Regions from separate parts of the Pantoea sp. X-Soil-YNGN-775 genome, predicted to be linked through region 2. Evidence: riboswitches for the same ligand, from Rfam matches in the RefSeq annotation. Region 2 holds a riboswitch; each other region holds the start of a gene.
The links. Region 2 has a riboswitch for thiamine pyrophosphate ahead of thiM (hydroxyethylthiazole kinase). Riboswitches for the same ligand answer to the same signal wherever they lie in the genome.

Region 1: it holds a riboswitch for thiamine pyrophosphate, as region 2 does, so the genes downstream of both, thiB (thiamine ABC transporter substrate binding subunit) here and thiM (hydroxyethylthiazole kinase) in region 2, are expected to answer to the same signal.
Region 3: it holds a riboswitch for thiamine pyrophosphate, as region 2 does, so the genes downstream of both, tenA (thiaminase II) here and thiM (hydroxyethylthiazole kinase) in region 2, are expected to answer to the same signal.

Annotation. Positions count from the first base shown of each region.
Region 1 is NZ_AP035945.1:685,405-690,888, reverse strand. It holds gene AC6I8I_RS03070 (MFS transporter) at 1-354, opposite strand, end outside; gene sgrR (HTH-type transcriptional regulator SgrR) at 608-2,269, shown strand; TPP riboswitch at 2,305-2,407, shown strand; gene thiB (thiamine ABC transporter substrate binding subunit) at 2,453-3,439, shown strand; gene thiP (thiamine/thiamine pyrophosphate ABC transporter permease ThiP) at 3,415-5,025, shown strand; gene thiQ (thiamine ABC transporter ATP-binding protein ThiQ) at 5,009-5,484, shown strand, end outside.
Region 2 is NZ_AP035945.1:2,657,563-2,663,046, reverse strand. It holds gene AC6I8I_RS12535 (primase-helicase family protein) at 1-738, opposite strand, end outside; gene AC6I8I_RS12530 (hypothetical protein) at 711-908, opposite strand; gene AC6I8I_RS12525 (hypothetical protein) at 905-1,051, opposite strand; gene AC6I8I_RS12520 (hypothetical protein) at 1,048-1,557, opposite strand; gene AC6I8I_RS12515 (hypothetical protein) at 1,673-1,858, opposite strand; gene AC6I8I_RS12510 (hypothetical protein) at 2,995-3,702, shown strand; TPP riboswitch at 3,909-4,004, shown strand; gene thiM (hydroxyethylthiazole kinase) at 4,039-4,836, shown strand; gene thiD (bifunctional hydroxymethylpyrimidine kinase/phosphomethylpyrimidine kinase) at 4,823-5,484, shown strand, end outside.
Region 3 is NZ_AP035946.1:349,535-355,018, reverse strand. It holds gene AC6I8I_RS21585 (6-phospho-beta-glucosidase) at 1-643, shown strand, start outside; TPP riboswitch at 767-869, shown strand; gene tenA (thiaminase II) at 951-1,646, shown strand; gene AC6I8I_RS21575 (ABC transporter ATP-binding protein) at 1,643-2,383, shown strand; gene AC6I8I_RS21570 (ABC transporter permease) at 2,380-3,144, shown strand; gene AC6I8I_RS21565 (ABC transporter substrate-binding protein) at 3,168-4,103, shown strand; gene AC6I8I_RS21560 (sensor domain-containing phosphodiesterase) at 4,140-5,484, opposite strand, start outside.

The DNA.
Region 1 (5,484 bases), 2.0 Mb from region 2:
GCTGGCTAACGCCGAGAGCAGCACCCCAAGGGTAATCAGCGTCAGATAGTGGCGGGTAAAGGCAAACAGCAGCGCATTAACCAGCGCCATCAGGCAGCAGAACAGAATGATGTTGCGGCGATCGCCGACGCTGTCCGATCGCTTTGCCACCAGCATACTCACCACGATACCGGCCACCGCATTGATAGTGAAAAACAGCCCGACCCAGAATGGGCGGGCCTGCACCTCACGGGTTAAAAACAGGCTGAGGGTCGGTGCCTGCAATGCGCCCGCCACGCCCAGCATGAACGAGGCGACCATAAAAGCGAGGTAGACCGGATTGATGCGGCGCTGCCGCGTTAACAGCGATTTCATACCGAAATCCCTTACAGGATGAACAGGGGAAGAGAAGAAGGGTAGACGATACCGTGCAGCATGAAAAAAGCCAGCAGAGATCATCTGCTGGCGGTGTAATTGCACCCTACTCAGAAAAGCATCCCGCTGAACAGCGGCATGAGGGTCGAACGCCATTCATAGCTGAATGCCTCCCGCTCTTCCCATAGAGCAAAGTTTGCCCTTAAAATGCGGCAAGAAAAACAGAGCGCTTTTCACCGGGAGTTCCTCTTTTATGTCCTCATCTCGCCTGAAGCAGCAGTTCATACGCCTGTGGCAAAGCTGCCAGGGGCAGACGCAGGAGATCACCCTGAGCGAACTGGCTGACCTGCTGCACTGTTCACGCCGGCATATGCGCAACCTACTCAACCGGATGCAGGCGGCCGGCTGGTTAATCTGGCAGGCCGAAGCCGGACGCGGTAAGCGCTCACAACTAACCTTCTGCTACACCGGACTGGCGCTACAGCAGCAGCGCGCTGAGGATCTGCTGGATCAGGATCGCATCGATCAGCTGGTGCAGCTGGTCGGCGATAAGAATCAGGTCAGGCAGATGATTGGCGCTCACCTTGGCCGCAGTTTCCGTCAGGGAAAACACATTCTGCGGGTGCTTTACTACCGCCCGCTGCTGAATTTGCTGCCGGGCTCCGCCCTGCGCCGCTCCGAAACCCATATTGCCCGCCAGATTTTTAATGGCCTGACGCGCATAAATGAGGAAAATGGGGAAATAGAGGCCGATATTGCCCATCACTGGCAGCAGACTTCCCCGCTCCACTGGCGCTTTTTTCTGCGACCGGCGATTCGCTTTCATCATGGTCGCGAACTGGAGATGGCCGATGTTATCGCCACGCTGGAACGTCAGCGTCAGCAGCCGCTGTTTTCCCATATTCAACAGCTCGACTCGCCCGCTCCGTGGACGCTGGATATCACCTTAAGCCAGCCCGACGACTGGTTACCCTGGTTACTGGCCAGCGTCAGTGCGATGATCCTGCCGCGCGAGTGGCCCACGCAGCGCGACTTTGCCCGCCAGCCGATCGGCACCGGCCCTTACAGCGTGATCCGCAATCAGGAAAGTCAGCTGAAGATAGAAGCCTTTGATGATTATTTTGGCTTTCGCGCGCTGATTGATGACGTCTCTATCTGGGTACTGCCGGATATCAGCGATGAGCTGGTCTACGCAGGTGTGCGCCTGCAGGGCGACGGCGCGGATGAGATCCAGGAAGAGAGCCGGCTGGAAGAAGGCTGCTACTATTTGCTGTTTGATCAGCGTTCGGAAAAAGGCCGTGACGAGACGATACGGCGCTGGGTCAGCTATCTGTTCAATCCCATCGCCCTGCTCAACCACGCCGGCGTCGGCTATCAGCGTTACTGGTTTCCGGCCTATGGCCTGCTGCCGCGCTGGCATCACCGCCGCGATCTTACCCCGGTCGAAAAGCCGCCCGGCCTGACTCACCTGACGCTCACCTGGTACAGTCAGCACGTTGAGCACGAAGGCATTGCCAATGCGTTGCGTCCGCTGCTGGCGCAGCACGGCGTTACGCTGGAGACGCGTGAAGTCAGTTACGAATGCTGGCATCAGGGCGAGGCCGACAGCGATATCTGGCTCGGCAGCGTGAACTTCACGCTGCCACTGGCCTTTTCACTGTTTGCCCAGCTGTATGAGATCCCGCTGCTGCATCACTGTTTGCCGATCGACTGGCACGCTGATGCCGCCCGCTGGCGTGAAAAAGCGCTGCCGCTGGCCGAATGGAGCAAGCGGTTAGTGGAAGAGGCCGGTCTGCATCCGCTGTTCCACCACTGGCTGCTGCTTGAAGGTCAGCGCAGCATGCGCGGCGTGCGGATGAATACCCTCGGCTGGTTCGATTTTAAATCTGCCTGGTTTGCGCCGCCCGCGCTGTAACGCTTTCGCGCTGACGCTGAAATGACTAGAATGTGACGTTCTCAACGGGGTGCCGCCTGCTGACCGCAAACGGCTGAGAGAGACCCGTCGAACCTGATTCGGTTAATACCGACGTAGGGATTTGAGAGGCCTGCTGCTCAGATCCTTTGCGACTCATCCCCTATTCTCCTGAAGGAGCGCAAAGTGTTTAACAAAGTTCTGCCACTGCTGCTGTTACTTTCCACCCCGGTACTGGCTGCCAAACCGGTTCTGACGGTTTACACCTACGACTCCTTCTCCGCTGACTGGGGCCCCGGTCCGGCGGTCAAAAAAGCCTTTGAAGCGCAGTGCGATTGCGAACTGAAATTTGTCACGCTGGAAGATGGCGTGTCGCTGCTGAATCGCGTGCGAATGGAAGGCAAAAACAGCAAAGCGGATGTGGTGCTGGGACTGGATAACAACCTGCTGCAGGCGGCGCAAAAAACCGGTCTGTTTGCCGCCAGCAAGGTCGATACCGCGCAGCTGACGCTGCCGGGTGGCTGGCACGACAGCACCTTTGTTCCGTTTGATTATGGCTATTTCGCCTTCGTCTATGACAAAACCCGCCTGAAAAATCCGCCGAAAAGCCTGAAAGAGCTGGTAGAGAGCCCGGAAAAATGGCGGGTCATCTATGAAGATCCGCGTACCAGTACCCCGGGATTAGGTCTGCTGCTGTGGATGCAGAAAGTCTATGGCGATCAGGCCCCGCAGGCATGGCAAAAGCTGGCGCAGAAAACCGTGACGGTCACCAAGGGCTGGAGTGAAGCCTACGGTCTGTTCCTGAAAGGCGAAGGCGATCTGGTGCTGAGCTATACCACCTCGCCGGCCTATCACATCATCGAAGAGAAAAAAGAGAACTACGCCGCCGCACCGTTTGCCGAAGGCCACTATCTGCAGGTCGAGGTTGCTGCGCAGTTAGCCAGCAGTAAACAGCCGAAACTGGCGCAGCAGTTCATGCAGTTTATGGTCTCGCCGGCGTTCCAGAACACCATCCCGACCGGCAACTGGATGTATCCGGCGATCAAAACCACCCTGCCTGCTGGCTTCGCCACGCTGCAGGTGCCCGCCACCGCGCTGCACTATTCGCCGGAAGAGGTAGCCAGCCAGCGCTCTGGCTGGATTAGCCAGTGGCAACGCGCCGTCAGCCGCTAATGCCGCGCTGGCTGATCCCCGGGTCGCTCGCCACGCTGCTGTTAATCAGCGTGGCGCTGTTCGCCTTTATCTCGCTGTGGAATGCCGCGCCGGTCACCGACTGGCGTAGCGTGCTGCTGGATGAGTACCTGCAGCACGTTGTGGCGTTCTCCTTTGGTCAGGCGCTGCTCTCCGCCCTGCTGTCGTTGCTGCCTGCAGTGCCGCTGGCGCGCGCCCTCTATCGCCGCCGCTTTCCCGGTCGTCAGCTGTTGCTGCGTCTGTGTGCCATGACGCTGGTGCTGCCGGTGCTGGTGGCGGTGTTTGGCCTACTGACGGTCTATGGCCGCGTCGGCTGGCTGGCGCAGATGTGTCAGCTGCTGGGCATTGACTATCACTTCTCACCCTATGGGTTACAGGGCATTTTGCTGGCGCATGTTTTTTTTAACCTGCCGCTGGCGACGCGTCTGATGCTGCAGGCGCTGGAGAGTATTCCGGCCGAGCAGCGTCAACTGGCCGCACAGCTTGATCTGCGCGGCTGGCACCACTTTTGCCTGCTGGAGTGGCCATGGCTGCGTCGTCAGCTGCTGCCGACCGGCGCGCTCATCTTTATGCTCTGCTTCGCCAGCTTCGCCACCGTGCTGTCGCTGGGCGGTGGCCCCCAGGCCACCACCATTGAACTGGCGATCTTTCAGGCGCTCAGTTACGACTACGATCCCGGTCGAGCCGCCTTGCTGGCGCTGATTCAGCTCAGCTGCTGTCTGACGCTGGTGCTGCTCAGCCAGCGGTTCAGTAAAGCGCTCCCTGCCGGTACCAGCCAGCTGCACGGCTGGCGCGATCCACAGGATTCTCGTCTGGCTCAACTAACGGATGGGTTGCTGATTATGCTGGCGTTACTGCTGCTGCTGCCGCCGCTGGCGGCGGTAGTGGTGGATGGCTTGCACGGCGGGCTGCGCGGCGCGCTGGCCCAGCCAGCGCTGTGGCAGGCGACCCTGACCTCATTGCGCATCGCGGTCGGTGCCGGCCTGCTGTGCGTAATACTGACGCTGATGCTGCTGTGGAGCAGTCGCGAATTGCGTCTGCGTCAGCGCCCGCTCGCCGCACAGCTGATCGACACCAGCGGCATGCTGATTCTGGCAATGCCCGGCATTGTGCTGGCGACCGGCTTCTTTCTGCTGTTTAACGCCACCGTTGGCCTGCCGGCGTCGGCGGACGGGCTGGTGATCTTTACCAATGCGCTGATCGCCATTCCCTATGCGCTGAAAGTACTGGAAAACCCGATGCGTGATCTCGCCGAGCGCTACGGCAGGCTATGCGATTCACTGGATATCCACGGCTGGAACCGACTGCGGTTGATTGAACTGCGGGCGCTGAAACGTCCGCTGGCACAGGCGCTGGCGTTTGCCTGCGTGCTGTCGATCGGTGATTTTGGCGTGGTGGCGCTGTTTGGCAACGCCGACTTCCGCACCCTGCCGTTCTACCTTTATCAACAGATTGGTGCCTATCGTGGTGCCGACGGCGCAGTCACCGCTCTGCTGCTGCTGCTGCTCTGTTTGCTGCTGTTCACCCTGATGGAAAAATTACCGGGCCGCCATGCTGACACTGAATAATCTCACTTACCTTTATCAGCATCTGCCGATGCGCTTCAGCCTGCATGCCGAACGTGGCGAGCGGCTGGCGATCCTCGGGCCAAGCGGTGCCGGAAAAAGTACCTTACTCAGCCTGATCGCCGGTTTTCTGCCGATCCGCCAGGGCACGCTGATGATTGATGGCCAGGATCATAGCCACAGCGTGCCCGCCAGGCGGCCGGTATCGATGCTGTTTCAGGAGAACAACCTGTTTCCGCACCTCAGCGTGCAGCAGAACATGGCGCTGGGCCTGCACCCGGGACTGAAGCTCAACACAGAGCAGCGCCAGCAGCTGGCTGCGCTGGCCGATCAGGTGGGATTGGGCGGTCTGCTGGCGCGACTGCCGGGCGAGCTATCGGGGGGCCAGCGTCAGCGGGTGGCGCTGGCGCGTTGTCTGCTGCGCGATCGCCCGGTGCTGCTGCTGGATGAGCCCTTTTCGGC
Region 2 (5,484 bases):
ATAAAGTGGTCGTAGCCGCTGCCATTCCTCGCTGAGGATAGATTTTAACCGGGTCATCTGGCTGTCACTGTTGGTTGATACGTCATCCAGGTGGATCAACATATTGGAGGTCAGCGTTGTGCTGTGTTTCTCCGTCAGTTTGGCGAATGAGTCCAGCGAGGCGGTTTGCCCTGAAAGCAACGGGGTGAGGATATGCTCAAAGAGCACGCCTTTCCCGGTACCAGTATCGCCGGTGAACAACAGGTGCCAGGATGGACGCTGATCGGGGCGCTGGAGCATATGTGCCATCCAGTCGCACACTATTTTCCTGTCAGTGTCTTGCGGAAACAGGCGCTCGATAAACTCAATCCACGGGGCCGGTTCAGGGTTAAAACCTTTAGCTGGTCCGTCACTCTCGTATCTTTTGTACGTATTGACTGCAAACACCCCGGAACTCAACGGCACAAATAATTCCGGGTCTACCGCTGGCTGGAAGGCTTCACCGATGACGAACGTTAACCGGCGGCGTATGTTGTTCCACCAATGATCCTCGTACTCAATCTCAGCATATGAGTTTTGGTTGGCCCACTGGTAAAACAGCCCGCTGATGCTGTCATCGTTGAGGGTGACACCATCATGGATGTTGAACAGGACTGAGAGGTTATTTGTCGCTTTGAGCACCCATCCATGATTTTTCAGGTAGTCGATAAAGGCGTTGAGAATCTGTTTCTTTATTTTTTCGTTGTTCGGGTTTGGCATTTGCACTCCACTGAGTCGTTAATTGTATTGGTCAGGTCACTGTATTTCTCGGGCTGGCTGGCGATCTCAGTCAGCAGCTTACGAACGAACACCGGCAGAGGTATATTTCCGCGCGTGGCGGTCAGCCAGTCGGCGGTAGTTCCCGTCACTGTGATGTCATAAATTTTCATTTTTTAACCTCCGGTTGGACGGGTAGCGATTTGTACCTGTCCCGATTGGCACCCTGGATTTTACGAGCGGCGGCTATTGCCCGTTCGAGCGCGTCCGGGTCAATATGGGCGGGCGTTGGCGTCCCGCTTTTTATCTTCGTCATACAGTCGCTCCTGCCAAAAGCATATCTTTGAGGCGATGGCGCATAGCTTCCCGCTCTGCGGCTGCGGCTTCCTCAGCACGGCGCTGTGTTTCGTTGGCGGCGTCCTGAACCAGCCTGTCCAGTTCACGCTCCAGCCCGTTTGCCAGCTCTCTGTGATATTCATCTTCCACTTGCCGTTTCAGGTCGGTGATCTCCTGTTCCAACAGCTCTGCCGGTTTGCGAAGCGTGATCGATATGTTCCCTGTGCTACCGGCAAGGTAGACTGATTGAGGGATGCCGATATCGTACCGCCAGCCCTCAAGAATCCGCTCCTGTAACTGTTGCATTGCAAGTGCTCCTGGGGCGTTGAAGCGCTGAGTAGTGCTGGTGGCGGTGTACCTTTGGACAGCGGTATCAATCCGTGCTGCCAGTACGGTGGCGTCAGGTTTGAACCGTTCTGCGGCTTCGCTCAGGAATGCCTGTAGATCGCTCTCAGCGGCTTTCTGGGCCTGTCTTTTAGTAGTCATGGTTTTCTCCGTAATCGGTTGGAAATGGGCGTAAAAGCCCAATGGCGCTCCGTGGTGAGCGTCATTTGATGTGACCGTGTAGTGCGGCCATCTCGTCAGTGTTTGTGTGTTCGGCTTACGCGTACTCTGTAAAGAAGCTCTGCCCGCACGCAGGGCAATGTTGAGGCCTGTCCGGGAGGAACCGGAACCAGCGCGTTACTTCGGAGCGTCCAAACGTAACTCCTGCAAGGCTGTTAGTTTCAAGCGCCGTCAATGCCCGATAAGCTGTGGATAACGGGAGATCGACGTACCTTGAAACCATCTCAGCGGTAACGGGGATATCGGTTTCGTTCAGGTAGTGCAGGACGTTGATCCTTGGGGTTGTCGCGCGTAGGTCAACGGTATTCAGTATAGATACCAGGTAGGTGCGTTCCGCCTCATTAGGTAACGAAAACGGGACTGGCGTAAATTTATGGCACAAGGCTTCCTCTGTTAAGTTATTAATTAATAGAATTTATTTTATCACATTTTGATGGAAATAGATATCAATTTCATTTGAATTCGGGGTTGCTATTGACAATCTACGGCTTTTGAGGATGATGGGTGGTATTGATTTTGATAAATTAAATTAATCACGATGTTCGTGTTTGGCCCTTTGGTTGAATCAAGCGTGTTACGACGGTGCAAGCGCTTACTGTCCGACTGCATGTTGGAAAGGGAATAAAACGCCACAATATAAAGAGACCTCGCTTTTGTTAATTTTCATTCCTTAGTCAGGAAAGAAAATACACAACACTCACCCATACGGGCTATGGTCTTTGAAATCCTTTTTCGAAATATTTAAAGCACCAACAACTGTTTCTTCGAAAAAACCAACTCATCTATAGAAGTTAATCACAGCAAGATGACGGGTGTCATCAGTGATTAGATGTGTTTTTTCTTCTCGTCACGACGTTACGAGATGGCTTCGCCTCTTTAGATGATATTCAGATAATGGCCTGTATCAGACGTAAACTGAATCGTCTGTCCATACCATAACCTTCGTTTACCACTCTGTTACATGCCACAGCCTCAACAGGTCTCATGACCTGTTTCTGTGTGGATTGTCCCACTCGTGGACTCAGGTAACCCAGCGGTTACACCGGATTGCTGTTGCATATTGTGTGCATTTAACGGGGATGTTTACATCACTGGTTGAAAAGCATATGTGTGGAATAGCGATCAGCAACATTTGTGGCAATGCACTTCGATAAGGTTGTGGACGCTTCTTGCTACAAGCGAACTTCAATTAACAGTCTCAAAAGCTGTGTTCCAGAACGTTTGGCGCAATGCCGGATAAATCAAATTACCGTAAAACGGTAACCCCTACTAAATGCCATCCACAAGGAGGGCCACATATCCTGCTCGCTACCAGCGATAGCGGAGGATTTTATATACCCATTTAAAAAGGAGAAAAACATGGCAAGAACGAAAGGTGCAGTGGCAAAGGGTGTGGATAATAAAGCGGTGCGAGCATTCCTGCTAAAGCATAGCTCATTATCTGAATTACCTCAGATTGTGGAAGATTGTATCTGGGGGGCGATGGGGCAGGAGAAGGAATCGAGAGGTTATAGTGGCGAACGAATCATAGCGATCTTGAAACGGCTTGATTGCATTGATACACCCACGGTATTTAAGCAGATGTGGGATTACAATATCTCGCAAGGTGATTGGACAGCCCCTTCCAGACGAAACACCCAGCGTATGACAAAAGTGCTGAGGTGTGCGTCGGACGCTATTTATCATCACGCCAGATTGTCACGACGGAGCGAGTCTAAACATCAAGAAATTTTCAATTTGACTGACGATGAACGTGAAAAGATACGTTCTTGGGTTAAGGCATGCGAATGGTGGAAGGTAAAAGAATTGCTCTCTTATTGCGGGAAGAGAATGGTTCGCCATCAACCTCCGATATTAGAGTATACAGAAGATAATTTGGTGAGATTAACAACCTCAATGCCTACCACAATGAGGCCATCGATACGCCTTTCTTGCCCATTAAATATCAATGAACACATCAACGACCATCAGCCAGCAACTATGTTCACCGTCAAAGGTAGCAAAAACTTGCAGCCACTTATTGATGAGATTGGTTTGCACTATGCTCGTTTACGAAGTGCAGCCTGAGCGCTTGCCTGAGAATGCAAATTCCAGCCGGGAATATCCCGGCTTTTTTGCATCTTTTCCACCTCGTTCCATTAATAACTTGGGACACAAGCTGGGATACTTTATGGGATTTGTACAGTTTTTAGAGCTTGTTTGTTGGACTTCCCGCTGGCATTATCCTGATCAGGGATTAACGGGACGTTAATCGCAAGTAGTTGATTTTGATTTTAAATGACTCGGGGTGCCCCTCTAATACAGGGCTGAGATACACCCGCTGACCTGATCTGGATAATGCCAGCGTAGGGAAGTCTGATGCCTGACCGCATTCGCCTTCTTGTTCGCCGGTTGGGAGCTATGATGACACATCAATCTCAACACCTTTCTGCTGCGCAATTCGCGCCCATTCTGCACCGTTTCCGCCGTCAGTCACCGCTGGTGCACTGCATGACCAACGACGTGGTACAAAACTTCACCGCCAATGTGCTGCTGTCGCTCAACGCTTCGCCAGCGATGGTGATTGATGCGGAGGAAGCCGCGCAGTTCAGCGGCTTTGCCGATGCCTTACTGATAAACGTCGGAACGCTGACCGTTGAGCGCCAGCAGGCGATGCAGGCGGCAGTCACGGCCGCCAGGCAGGCGGGAACGCCCTGGACACTGGACCCGGTGGCGGTCGGCGCACTGACGCTGCGCACCACTTTCTGCCAGCGGCTGCTGAGCCAGCAGCCGGCGGTGATCCGCGGTAACGCGTCAGAGATCATGGCGCTGGCGCAACAGGCCAGCGGCGGACGCGGAGTGGATAGCCTGCATCAGGCGGATGCAGCGCTGGAGGCTGCCCGGCAGCTGGCCCGCGACTATCAAACGCTGGTGATTGTGACCGGCGAAGTAGACTACGCCACCGACGGCCAGCGCACCTTTGCCATTCGCGGCGGCAGCCCGTTAATGACGCGGGTGGTCGGTACCGGCTGTGCGCTGTCGGCGGTGGTAGCCGGCTTCAGCAGTCTGAGCGGCGATCGGCTGCTCAACGTTGCCAGTGCCTGTCAGGTGATGGCGCGGGCCGGTGAACAGGCGGCGGCAAGCTCAGCCGGCCCCGGCAGTTTTGCCACAGCATTTCTTGATGCGCTCTGGACGCTGGAGGTTGACCATGAAACGCATTAATGCACTGACCATCGCCGGGACCGATCCCAGCGGCGGGGCAGGGATTCAGGCCGATTTGAAAACCTTTTCAGCGCTGGGCGCGTATGGCACCAGCGTGATCACCGCGCTGGTGGCGCAAAATACCCGTGGCGTTCAGTCGGTCTACCGGATTGATGCAGACTTTGTGGCCGCCCAGCTCGACTCGGTGCTGGACGATGTGCGCATCGACAGCGCTAAAATTGGCATGTTGTCGGAAACCGCCATCGTCGGGCAGGTTGCGGCGCGGCTGAAACGCAGCGCAATTCCTTTCGTGGTGCTGGATACGGTGATGGTGGCGAAAAGCGGCGATCCGCTGTTATCCGCCGATGCCATTGCCAGCGTCCGCGAACTGCTGTTACCGCAGGTGTCGCTGATTACGCCGAATCTGCCGGAAGCAGCAGCGTTGCTGGGGTGCGCGGTGGCGGAGAGCGAAGCGCAGATGCGGGCGCAGGGCGAGGCGTTGCTGGCGGCGGGATGTCAGGCAGTATTGATCAAGGGCGGTCACCTGACGGCTGATAACAGCCCGGACTGGCTGATCACCCCGTCGGGCCAGCAGCGGTTCAGCACCCCGCGGGTCAATACCCGTCATACTCACGGCACCGGCTGCACGCTGTCAGCGGCGCTGGCGGC
Region 3 (5,484 bases), on a different replicon from region 2:
AAACCTGTTCTTTATTGATGTGCAGGCGCGCGGATACTATCCCGCCTACGCGGCCCGCCTGTTTCGGGAAAAAGGGGTCAGCCTGCAGATTGACGACGGCGATGCTGAGATTCTGAAAAACAGCGTCGATTTTGTCTCGTTCAGCTACTACGCCTCGCGTTGCGCGTCAGCAGAGATGAACGAGCTTAACAGCAGCGCCGCCAACGTGGTGAAATCTCTGACCAACCCGCATCTGACGCGCAGTGAATGGGGCTGGGGCATTGATCCGCTTGGCTTACGCATCACCATGAATATGATGTATGACCGCTATCAGAAGCCGCTGTTTCTGGTCGAAAATGGTCTGGGCGCACGGGATACCTTTAATGACGCCGGTGAGATTGAAGATGATTACCGCATCAGCTATCTGCGTGAACATATCCGGGCGATGGGCGATGCGATTGCGGACGGTGTGCCGGTGATGGGTTATACCAGTTGGGGCTGCATCGATCTGGTTGCCGCCTCGACCGGCGAAATGAGTAAACGTTACGGATTTGTTTATGTCGATCGTGACGATCTGGGCAACGGCACGCTGGCGCGCAGCCGGAAAAAATCGTTCTGGTGGTATAAAAAAGTGATCGCCAGCAATGGTGAAGATCTGGAGTGACGCTGTCACCTTGTATCGACAGAACAGGCTATTCTGGTCAGCCGACCCGCAGCAGTAAGCGGGCGGCTGGTTGAGCTGGACTGCGGCGTGCCGTTGTATTCAGCAGATAATTATCGTATAACAAACGTCTCCGAGGGGTGTCCTGTAATGGGCTGAGATGGCACAAGCCGAACCCTTTGAACCTGATCTGGGTCATGCCAGCGAAGGGACGGGTCGGCAACGTTTCTGCATCATTTTCTGCGTTTTTGCCTGTTCTTCATCGTATGCCCGGATCTCCTTATGTTAACGAACCGTTAATGGAGATCCTATGTCACTTGCGCTTTTCGACACCGGCTTTTATGGCCGCCTGCGTCACCAGGCGGGCGATCACTGGCACGCCTACGTGTCGCACGATTTTGTGCAGCAGCTCGGCCAGGGCCAGTTGCCTCCCGCCGCTTTTCGTCATTACCTCACCCAGGATTATCTGTTTCTGCTGCACTTTGCCCGCGCCTATGGGCTGCTGGTCAGTAAACTGCACGACCCGGCAGCGTTACGTGCAGCAACGGCATCTCTCAACGCCATCGTCAATGAACTGCCATTGCATGTGGCTTACTGCCAGCAGTGGGGGATCAGCGAAGCCGTGCTGGCCAGCCAGGCCGAAGCCGTTGAAACAATCAACTACACCCGTTACGTGCTGGACGTCGGCCACAGCGGAGATGCGCTTGAGCTGATGACCGCGCTAATGCCGTGCGTTGCCGGCTATGCTGAAATCGGCCTGACGCTGTTACACCATCCCGCGACGGTGATCGCAGGCAATCCTTACGGCGCCTGGATTCAGAATTACGGCGATGCCGATTATCTGGCCGGTGTTCGCGCGGCGTTGAATCTGTTTGAAACGCTGGCCCAACAGCGCGCCGGGGCTGAGCGATTCGACCAGCTGGCGACGATATTCACTACCGCCACCCGGCTGGAATCCGACTTCTGGCAGATGGGCCTCGACCCGCAACTGACGTCATCCCAATGAGCCGTTCAACGCTGTTATCACCGCCGGGCATTTCTGTACGTCAGCTCAGGCTGGATTTGGGATCGCATCGGTTGTTCGACTCACTCGACCTGGAGATCCCCGCCGCGGCCTTCACTGCGCTGCTGGGTGCCAGCGGCGTCGGGAAAAGTAGCCTGATGCGCGTCATTGCTGGCCTGACGCCGCCGACATCCGGGCTGGTCAGCGGCAGTGATGGCCTGCCGCTGGCCGGGCGGATCGCCTGGATGGGCCAGCAGGATTTGCTCTATCCGTGGCTGAGCGTGGAGCAAAACGTCTGCCTGGCCAGTCGTCTGCACGGCGAAAAACCGGACCGCGACTGGGCGCAGCATCTGCTGGCGCGGGTTGGTTTGACTCGCTACGCAACGGCCCGGCCCGCCACCCTGTCTGGCGGCATGCGGCAGCGGGCCGCACTGGCGCGCACCTTATATGCACGAAAGCCGATTGTCCTGATGGACGAGCCCTTTTCCGCGCTCGACGCGCTGACCCGCAGCCAGATTCAGACCCTGGCCGCCGGGGTGCTGGCGCAACATACCGTGTTGCTGATCACTCACGACGCGGCGGAAGCCTGCCGACTCAGCCATCATATGCGGGTGCTGACCGGCTCAGGCATTGAACCCTGCCCGCCATTAGCGGGTCAGCCGCCGCGCGCGCCTGATGATGCTGGCGTGATTCGCAGCCAGGCCGCTTTGCTGCAACAGCTGGCTAAGGTGACGCTATGAAACAGCTCAGCCGCTTTGCCCCGCTGTGGCGTGGCATCACGCTGTGCAGCGGCCTGATTGCGCTGTGGTGGCTGGTGACGTTGCTGCCGGTGCCGGCGTTTCTGCTGCCTTCACCGGCGGCCGTTGCGCAGGCGCTTTGGACCAGTAAGAGCTGGCTCGGCTATCACAGCCTGATCACCTTCACTGAAATCCTGAGTGGAATGGCGATTGGCGTAGTACTGGGTTGCCTGCTGGCGCTCGGCATGACGTTTTCGCCGCGTCTGCAGCGCTGGATGATGCCGCTGGTGCTCACCAGCCAGGCGATTCCGGTCTTTGCACTGGCACCGCTGCTGGTGCTGTGGTTTGGCTTCGGCATGAGCGCCAAAGTGGCGATGGCGGTACTGGTGATTTTCTTCCCGGTGACCTCGGCCTTTTATGATGGCCTGCGCCGCGTCAGTCCGGGTTATCTCGATCTGGCTCGCACGCTGGGCGCTTCACGAGGATCGCAACTGCGCCATGTCCGGCTGCTGGCCGCCCTGCCAGCGCTCGGCTCGGGGCTGCGGATGGCCGCGGCCATCGCGCCAATCGGCGCGATTATTGGCGAATGGGTCGGTTCGGCCGAAGGTCTGGGTTACGTCATGCTTAACGCCAACGCCCGGATGCAAAGTGATATCTGTTTTGCCGCGCTGTTTATTCTGGTGCTGATGACGCTGGCGCTGTGGCTGGCGGTCGATGCCCTGCTTCGCCGCCTGATCGCCTGGGCGCCCGATAATTCCTTATGACCTCTATCCTGCGAGAAAATCCGATGCGTAAACCTGTTCTGTCGGCGCTGATCATCAGCGCAGCACTCGCCAGCCCGCTTCATGCAGCAGAAAAACTGACGCTGATGCTCGACTGGTATATCAACCCAGACCATGCGCCGATAATGGTGGCGCAGCAAATTGGCGCGTTTAAGGCGGAAGGTCTGGATGTCACGCTGGTTCCACCGTCCGATCCAGCACTGCCCCCGCGGCTGGTGGCGGCGAAGCAGGCAGATTTAGCCATTACCTATCAACCGCAGCTGCATTTCTTTGCTGATCAGGGATTACCGCTGATGCGGGTCGGCACCCTGATAAACACCCCGCTGAATACCCTGATTACGCTGGATAAGACGGTAAAAAAACCGGCAGACTTAAAGGGCAAACGGATCGGCTATTCGGTCAGCGGTATTGAGCAGGCGACACTGGCTGCCATGCTGCAACATGACGGTCTGAAGGCCAGCGAGGTTAAACTAGTTAACGTCAATTTCCAGCTGACCAGTGCCCTGCTGACCGGCCAGGTGGATGCGGTGATTGGCGGTTATCGAAATATTGAAGCGCTGGAGATCAGGTTGCAGGGTAAAGATCCGGTGGTGTTTAAGGTGGAGGATTATGGCGTGCCGGCCTATGACGAGCTGATTATTGTCGCGAACCGCGATGAAGCGCAGGCAGAGAAAATCAAAAAGTTCCTGCGGGCGCTGAAACGCGGCAACGCGGAATTGCAGGCCCATCCCGAAGCCAGCTGGCAGACTTTTGCCGCCCGGCATCCTGAACTGAATACGCCGCTGAACCATCAGGCGTGGCAGGCTTCGCTGCCGCTGTTTGCTGCCGATCCGGCGAAGCTGGACCGTGCCCGTTATCAGGCCTATGAGCAGTTTTTGTTTGATACCCGGCTGATTAAAAAGATTACACCGGTTGAGCGTTACGCTATCGACGGGCAGTGATCGGCTAAGCCCGCAGCGATTGCTGCGGGCTTAGTATCACAACGGTTTCTGATAGAGCCAGTGTTCGATGTCGCTGGCAGGCAGCGGTTTAGAGAAGAAGTAGCCCTGAATTTGATCGCATCCGTACTCTTTCAGTAATGACAGCGTCGCCTCGGTCTCCACCCCTTCCGCCAGCACGGTATAATTCAGCTCTTTCAGCATCTGAATAATCCGTTTAACGATGATTTTTGATGAGTCATCTTCAGCCATACGCGATATCAGCGACATGTCGATTTTGATCACGTCCAGCGGGATATCCTGCAGATAGCTGATGTTACTGTAGCCGGTACCAAAATCGTCGAGCGAAATAACAAACCCGTGCGATTTCAGCGCTTCCAGACCGCGGATAGCGACGTTGCTCTCGGTGATCAGCTCATTTTCCAGACACTCAATGCCAATCACCGAAGCTGGCAGTTGTGCCGCCTGCAGTTTCGCCAGCAGCGAATCGGCAAACTCCACTTTGGAGAAGTCCCGCTCACTGACGTTAATCGACACCGGAATCAGGCTGTACTCGCGATTCCAGCGCGCGAGCTGCTCGATAAGATGATCGATGACCCAGTTAGTCAGGTCAGAGATCAGGTTGGTTTTGCCGGCTAAAGGCACGAACTCAGACGGGAACAGCTCGCCACGTTCGGCATGATGCCAGCGAATCAGCGCCTCCAGCCCGACAGTTTTACCGGTTTTAAGGCAGACTTTCGGCTGATACGCCAGATAGAGGCCTTCATCCTTTTTCAGCGCCTGCGCCAGATCGTTCATGATCATAAAGTCGTCGGTACGACGGGTGTCGTAACTTTCATCAAACGACATCGCGCTGATGTTTTCATCTATCGCTTCATGCAGCGCGCTGACCGCCTGACGGACCATCTCATTGGCGTTAATCTGGCCGGGCACGAACCCGGTTTCGCCGGTAAAGATAGCCAGATCGAGGGTAATGTTTTCCGACAGATCGGCTTTCATTCCCTGCAGCACGTCGATCATATTGTGCGCCGTGTAGCGGCCCGACCACGGCTGAATCAGCGCAAAACGACCGGGGGCAAAGGAATAAAGCGTATCACCGGCAGGCAGATTGAGTCGGGCGGCAACCTGTTCGGCCATCTGTCGCAGCAGCTTCTCCATCGGCGCAATGCCGACGGTGCGGGAGAGTTCATAAGCGCGCGGAATATCGATGCAGTCGATCAGGATCAGACGGAAACGGCTGTGCGGTGCGGTGACCATCAGCTGCTGGATATCGCGGATTAGCCGTGGGCGATTGGGCAGATGGGTAATCACATCGGCGAAACCGGCATTGTTCCAGGCATCCAGAAACGAGGTCACCAGTCTGGCCAGCAACTTCAGGGTAGCG